Regions from separate parts of the Ramlibacter sp. MAHUQ-53 genome, predicted to be linked through region 2. Evidence: predicted binding sites of a transcription regulator. Region 2 holds the regulator's gene; the other holds the start of a gene.
The links. The regulator LexA, encoded in region 2, represses DNA repair genes until DNA is damaged. The targets are predictions, from matches to a motif close to ACTGTATNNNNATACAGT.

Region 1: the regulator LexA is predicted to act here: its motif matches at 2,050-2,067, upstream of ACT80S_RS01805 (DNA topoisomerase IV subunit B).

The regions. Positions count from the first base shown of each region.
Region 1 is NZ_JBQWTS010000001.1:413,502-416,901, reverse strand. Features, by position in the region: gene ACT80S_RS01820 (class I SAM-dependent methyltransferase) at 58-600, opposite strand; gene ACT80S_RS01815 (hypothetical protein) at 617-748, opposite strand; gene ACT80S_RS01810 (MFS transporter) at 751-1,983, opposite strand; gene ACT80S_RS01805 (DNA topoisomerase IV subunit B) at 2,103-3,400, shown strand, end outside.
Region 2 is NZ_JBQWTS010000003.1:302,556-305,955, forward strand. Features, by position in the region: gene ACT80S_RS07415 (asparaginase) at 1-917, opposite strand, end outside; gene lexA (transcriptional repressor LexA) at 1,051-1,725, shown strand; gene ACT80S_RS07425 (hypothetical protein) at 1,852-2,112, shown strand; gene ACT80S_RS07430 (DUF1993 domain-containing protein) at 2,129-2,644, opposite strand; gene ACT80S_RS07435 (D-2-hydroxyacid dehydrogenase family protein) at 2,780-3,400, shown strand, end outside.

The DNA.
Region 1 (3,400 bases), on a different contig from region 2:
ACAGCGCATTCTAGCGAGGGCGGGGGGGCCGGCCGTCGCCGCGGGGAGATGACGCGTTCAGCCGGCGAGCCGCAACGGCCGGCCCAGGTCGCCAGGGCGGGGGCGCACCGCCGCCACCCGCTGCACATACCGCTCGGGCCCGGTGAGGAAACCGTCCTCGTAGCCCACCACCCGCAAGCCCTCGCAGGCCCGCAGCAGCTCCCCCGGCTGCAGCAGGAAATCCGGCCGCGAGGGCTTGCCCACCGTCTCGTTGCCGGCGGCGAAGGTCTCGTAGACCAGCACGCCGCCCTCGGCCACGCTGTGCACGATCGCGGGCAGCAGCGATCGCCACAGGTAGTTCGTCACCACCACGCCCGCGAAGCGCCGGCCCGCGAAGGGCCAGGGGCCGTTCTCGATGTCGGCCTGCAGCAGCTCGCCAGCCACCTGGGCCGCGGCCAGGGCCGCCGGGTCGCGGTCCACGCCTGTGACGGGGTGGCCCCGCCCCGCGAACCAGCGCAGGTGGCGGCCGGCGCCGCAGGCGACGTCGAGCACCGCGCCGCCCGCGGGCACGAGGTGGCTCCAGCGCTGCACCCACTCGCTGGGGGCTTCGGTTCCGTGCATGGGAGGGGAGGGGGAATCAGTTGAAACAGGCCCAGAGCTGGTCGGCCAGGGTGACCAGCAGCGCGGGCCGGGTGTAGAGCGCGAACACCGCCCCCAGCGCCGCCAGGGCGGCGGCGTAGGCCAGCAGGGTGCGCGCGCGAGGCTTCATGGTCAGGCGGCCTGGGCCTGCGTCTCTTGCCGGGGCTGGCGCGCGATGGGCGCCTCGCGCACCGGCAGGTTCACCAGCGCGGCGAAGACGCCCAGGGCGATGGCGATGTACCAGACGATGTCGTAGCTGCCGGTGCGGTCGTACAGCAGGCCGCCGAGCCACACGCCCATGAACGAGCCGAACTGGTGGCTGAGGAACACGAAGCCCCCCAGCATCGACAGGTGGGCCACGCCGAAGATCTGGGCCACGGTGGCATTGGTGGGCGGCACGGTGGACAGCCACAGCAGGCCCATCACCGCCGAGAAGATGTAGACCGACATCGGCGTCAGCGGCGCCCACAGGAACAGGGCGATGGCCACCGCGCGGCCGAAGTAGATGGTCGCCAGGATCTTGCGCTTGGCGAGCCGCTGGCCCAGCGAGCCGGCGATGTAGGTGCCGAACACGTTGAACAGGCCGATCAGCGCCAGCGCGTAGCTGGCCACCTGCGGCGTGAGGCCTTGGTCCTTCAGGTAGCTGGGCATGTGCACGCCGATGAATACCACCTGGAAGCCGCAGACGAAGTAGCCCGCGGTGAGCAGCTGGAAGCTGGGGTACTTGAAGGCCTCGCGCAGGGCCTGGCCCACGCTCTGGTCGCGCCGGGGCGCCGCGCCGCCGCGAAAGCCCGGCTCGCGCAGGCCGAAGGCCAGGGGCACCGCCAGCACCACGGCCGCGGCCAGCAGCATCAGGGCCTGTTGCCAGCCGAAGCTGGCGATCAGCAGGCCCTCGGTCGGCACCATGAGGAACTGGCCGAAGGAGCCGGCGGCGGCCGCCACGCCCATGGCCCAGGAGCGCCGGGCCGGGTCGACCTGGCGGCCGATCACGCCATAGATCACCGCGTAGGTGGTGCCCGCCTGGGCCGCGCCGATCAGGAGGCCGGTGGTGAGCGTGAAGCCCAGGACGCTGGTGCTCAGGGCCATGCCCAGGAGGCCGGCGGCGTACAGGAGGGCGCCGCCGGTGATGACGCGGAAGGCGCCGAAGCGGTCGGCCAGCATGCCCGCGAAGACGCCGAAGACGCCCCAGGCCAGGTTCTGCACCGCGAGGGCGAAGGCGAAGGTCTCGCGCGTCCAGCCCTGGGCCTGCGTGATCGGCTGCAGCCACAGGCCGAAGCCGTGGCGCACGCCCATGGACAGGGTGACGATGGCGGCGCCGCAGGCGAGCACCTGCACCATGGAAAGCTTGGGGGGGGAGGACGTCATGACCGGGCGACTGTACCCAATCGCCTCCTTCCCCGCTGTCGTGAGGGCGCCAGGTGCGTCGGGTAGACTGTGGTTCCATACAGCCCCGAGGCTGGCCCGCAACTACAATCGCCGCTCCCATGGCAAGCAGCAAACCCTCCACCGAGTATTCCGAAGGTTCGATCCGCGTGCTCAAGGGCCTGGAGCCCGTCAAGCAGCGTCCCGGCATGTACACGCGGACCGACAACCCCCTGCACATCATCCAGGAGGTGTTGGACAACGCCGCCGACGAGGCCCTGGCCGGTTACGGCAAGCGCATCAAGGTCACCCTCCATGCCGACGGCTCCGTCAGCGTGGAAGATGACGGCCGCGGCATCCCGTTCGGCCTGCACCCCGAGGAAGGGGCGCCGGTGATCGAGCTGGTGTTCACCCGCCTGCATGCCGGCGGCAAGTTCGACAAGGGCAAGGGCGGGGCCTACAGCTTCTCCGGCGGTCTGCACGGCGTCGGCGTGTCCGTGACCAACGCCCTGGCCAAGCGGCTCGAGGCGGTCTCGCACCGCGAGGGCCAGGTGGCCCGCCTGGTGTTCGAGGGCGGCGACGTCACCGAGGACCTGCAGGTGCGCAAGGCCCAGGAGGGCGACCGCCGCCAGGGCACCAGCGTGCGCGTCTGGCCCGACGCCAAGTACTTCGAGTCCTCCCAGCTGCCCCTGAACGAGCTGGCCCACCTGCTGCGAAGCAAGGCGGTGCTGATGCCGGGCGTGGCCGTCTACCTCGTGAACGATAAGACCAAGGAGACGCAAAGCTGGCAGTACAAGGGCGGCCTGCGCGACTACCTGATGCAGACCCTGCCCACCGACCCGGTGATCCCGCTGTTCGATGGCGAGGGCTATGCCGAGGACAGCGAGACCTTCGCCGAGGGCGAGGGCGCGCAGTGGTGCGTGGCCTTCACCGAGGACGGCGCGCCGGTGCGCGAGAGCTACGTCAACCTGATCCCCACGTCCGCCGGCGGCACGCATGACAGCGGCCTGCGCGACGGCCTGTTCAACGCGGTCAAGAGCTTCATCGAGCTGCACTCGCTGCTGCCCAAGGGCGTGAAGCTGATGCCCGAGGACGTCTTCGCCCGCGCCAGCTACGTGCTCTCGGCCAAGGTGCTGGACCCGCAGTTCCAGGGCCAGATCAAGGAGCGCCTGAACTCGCGCGACGCCGTGCGCCTGGTCTCCAGCTTCGTTCGCCCGGCGCTGGAGCTGTGGCTGAACCAGCACGTGGACTATGGCCGCAAGCTCGCCGAGCTCGCCATCAAGGCGGCCCAGACCCGCCAGCGCGCCGGCCAGAAGGTGGAAAAGCGCAAGGGCTCCGGGGTCGCCGTGCTCCCGGGCAAGCTGACCGACTGCGAGAGCCGCGACATCGCCCACAACGAGGTCTTCCTGGTCGAGGGAGA
Region 2 (3,400 bases):
ACGCGCGCCTTGACCGGCGTGACCGTCGAAGCCTGTGGCAACGGCTTCTCCGCGGCACCGACCACCCGTCCCAGGGCGCAGCGCGTCGAACGCACCACGGCCACCCCGTGGGCCTGCGCGTCGAGCAGGGCCTGCTCCAGCCCGCCCGACACCGTCCCGTTGCCGGTGCCGGCCACCACCAGCCCGTCGATCCCCTGGGTGCGCAGGGCCTCCACGAGGCGGCCGTCCGCACCGGCGTGGTTCAGGACGATCTCCACCCGCGGCCACCGTGCCGGGTCAGTGCCGGCCACCGCCCGTGCACGCGCCGGCGCCTGCGGGTCACCGGCCGCCGGCCAGTCACGCAGGAGGCGCACCGCGCCCTCCTCCACCAGTCCCAGCGGCCCCGCCTCGCCCGAGTCGAAGGCATCGAGGCGGTAGGGATGGACCTTCGCCACCTCCATCGGCCCATGGATGCGCCCGGCGCACACCGCCACCACGCCGCGCGCGCCAGGCGTCCGTGCCACCGCGAGCGCATCCGCCAGGTTCTGCGGACCGTCGGGTGACAACGCGTTGGCGGGCCGCATCGCGCAGGCCAGCACCAGCGGCTTGGCGGGCGACAGCACCCGCTGCAGGAACCAGGCCGTCTCCTCCAGCGTGTCCGTGCCGTGGGTCACCACCACGCCCTGCACGCCGGGCTGGGCCAGCCAGTGGGCACAGCGCGCAGCCAGCCGCTGCCAGGTGGCGAAGTCCATGTCCTTGCTGTCCACCTGGGCCACTTGCTCGGCCTCCAGCGCGACGCCCTCGAGCGACGGCAGCGCCTGCAGCAGCTGCGCGACGCCGAGCTGCGCCGCGGTGTAGCCAGTGTGGTCACCGGGCCTGGAGGCGGTGCCGGCGATGGTGCCGCCGGTGCCCAGCACAACGATTTTTTGGGGAGGCACTTGCGCTTCCTTGCAAAGCTGGTTAAAAATACAGGTACTGGATATCGAAACAGTTGGTTATCCGCACAGTACCTGCAACACAGGGTCGGCCACTGTCTCGATTGGTTCTTCACGGTTTCCGAGGAGGCTCCTCATGATCGACACGCCCAAGCTCACGGCCCGCCAGCAGCAGATTCTGGACCTGATCCAGAGCGCCATCGCCCGCACGGGCGCGCCGCCCACGCGCGCCGAGATCGCGTCCGAGCTCGGTTTCAAGTCCGCCAACGCGGCCGAGGAGCACCTGCAGGCGCTGGCACGCAAGGGCGTGATCGAGCTGGTCAGCGGCACCTCCCGCGGCATCCGCCTGCGGGGCGAAGCGCTGCGCTCCATCAACGAGTCGCGCGTCAAGCAGTTCTCGCTGCCGCTGCAGAGCCTGGCCCAGCTCGCCCTGCCCCTGGTCGGCCGCGTCGCCGCCGGCTCGCCCATTCTGGCGCAGGAGCATGTGGACCAGACCTACTACGTCGAGAGCAGCCTCTTCCAGCGCAAGCCCGACTACCTGCTGAAGGTGCGTGGCATGTCCATGCGCGACGCCGGCATCATGGACGGCGACCTGCTCGCGGTGCAGGCCACCAAGGACGCCAAGAACGGCCAGATCATCGTCGCCCGCCTGGGCGACGACGTCACCGTCAAGCGCTTCCGCCGCAACAAGCACCTCATCGAGCTGCATGCGGAGAACCCCGACTACGCCACGATCATCGTGGAGCCCGGCGAGCCCTTCGAGATCGAGGGCCTGGCCGTGGGGCTGATCCGCAACACCATGCTGATGTAACCCCAGCGATCCCATCCCGGAGCGGCCCAGGTGGCGGGCGTATGGCGTGGAGCCATCACCCTGTGCCGTTCCTTTCCCTCGCAATCCTGCCTGTGTGTCACACCTCGTCGTATCAAGGAGCTTCACATGGCACTGGCCCTTCCCCTCATCGTTGAACTGTTCCAGCCCGTCCAGGCCATGGTCGAGTGGCTGGCGGGCGGCCCGGCGCCGCGCCGTGAGCCGCAGGTGCTGTGCCCTGCGCAGGGCCCCGCTGGCCGCAGCGTGCACGTGGTCCATGTGGTCAACGCCCGCGAGAGCCGCGCCGCCCGCGGCCGCGTGATCGCCGGCCGCATCGACGAGGTCTGCGCCGAGCTGGACCGCCTGGCTGCCCTCGAGGCCCGGCACTGAGCCGCGCCCGCCGGCGTCAGGCGGCGCCGTTGAGATAGTCGGACTTGCCCAGGTCCACGCCGTTGTGGCGCAGGATCGCGTAAGCGGTCGTGATGTGGAAGTACATGTTGGGCAGCACCCAGAGCTTGAGGTAGTCCTCGGCCTTCATCGTGCGGGTGGCGCCCTGGCGGCCCACCGGGAAGGTGATCTCCTTGGCCTCGGTGCCGTCCAGGGCCTGGGGCGGCACGGTGGCCAGCCAGGCCAGCGTGCGGTCGATGCGGGCGCGCAGCTCGTCGAAGGTGCTCTCGGTGTCCTCGAACTTCGGCGCCTCCAGGCCGCTGATGCGCGCCACGCCGAGTTTGGCCGCATCGCAGGCGATCAGGATCTGCCGCGAGAACGGCAGCATGTCCGGGGCCAGGCGATAGGCCACCAGCACCTGCGGGTCGAACTTGCGGGCCTGGGCGTTGGCCACCGCCTTGTCCAGGATGTGTTTCAGGTTGCCCAGCATCTTCTGGAACACGGGCAGGCTGGCGGACGACATGGAAATGCTCACGGGGTCTCCTCGATGGGATGGGTCGGGTCGGGCCGTCCGGCGGCGCGCGCCGCGGACCGCGCGATGCTACCCGGCCTGCGGGCCCATCACCGGCGACCCGGAGCGCCTGGTTGCGGCAAGGCACAATCCGGTGCCATGAACATTGTGATCCTCGACGATTACCAGGATGCGGTGCGCAAGCTCCAATGCGCCAGCAAGCTCGAGCCCTTTCCCGCCAAGGTCTACACCAACACCGTCAAGGGAATCGGCCAGCTGTCCGTCCGCCTGCGTGATGCCGATGCGATCGTCCTGATCCGGGAACGCACCCAGATCAGCCGCCAATTGCTGGAAAAGCTCCCCCGCCTCAAGCTCATCGCCCAGACCGGCCGTGTCGGCGCGCACATCGACGTGCAGGCCTGCACCGAGCGCGGCATCGTCGTGACCGAGGGCGTCGGCTCGCCGGTGGCCCCGGCCGAGCTCACCTGGGCCCTGATCATGGCGGCCATGCGCCGCCTCCCGCAGTACATCAGCACGCTCAAGCACGGCGCGTGGCAGCAGTCCGGCATGAAATCGGCCTCGATGCCGCCCAACTTCGGCGTCGGCCAGGTGCTGCGGGGCAAGACCCTGGGCATCTGGGGCTACGGCCGTATCGGCCAGCTGGTGGCGGCCTACGGCAAGGCCTTCGGCATGAAGGTGGTGATCTGGGGACGCGAGGCCTCGCGCGAGCTGGCCACGGCCGACGGCTACTTCGTCGCGCCCAGTCGCGACGCCTTCTTC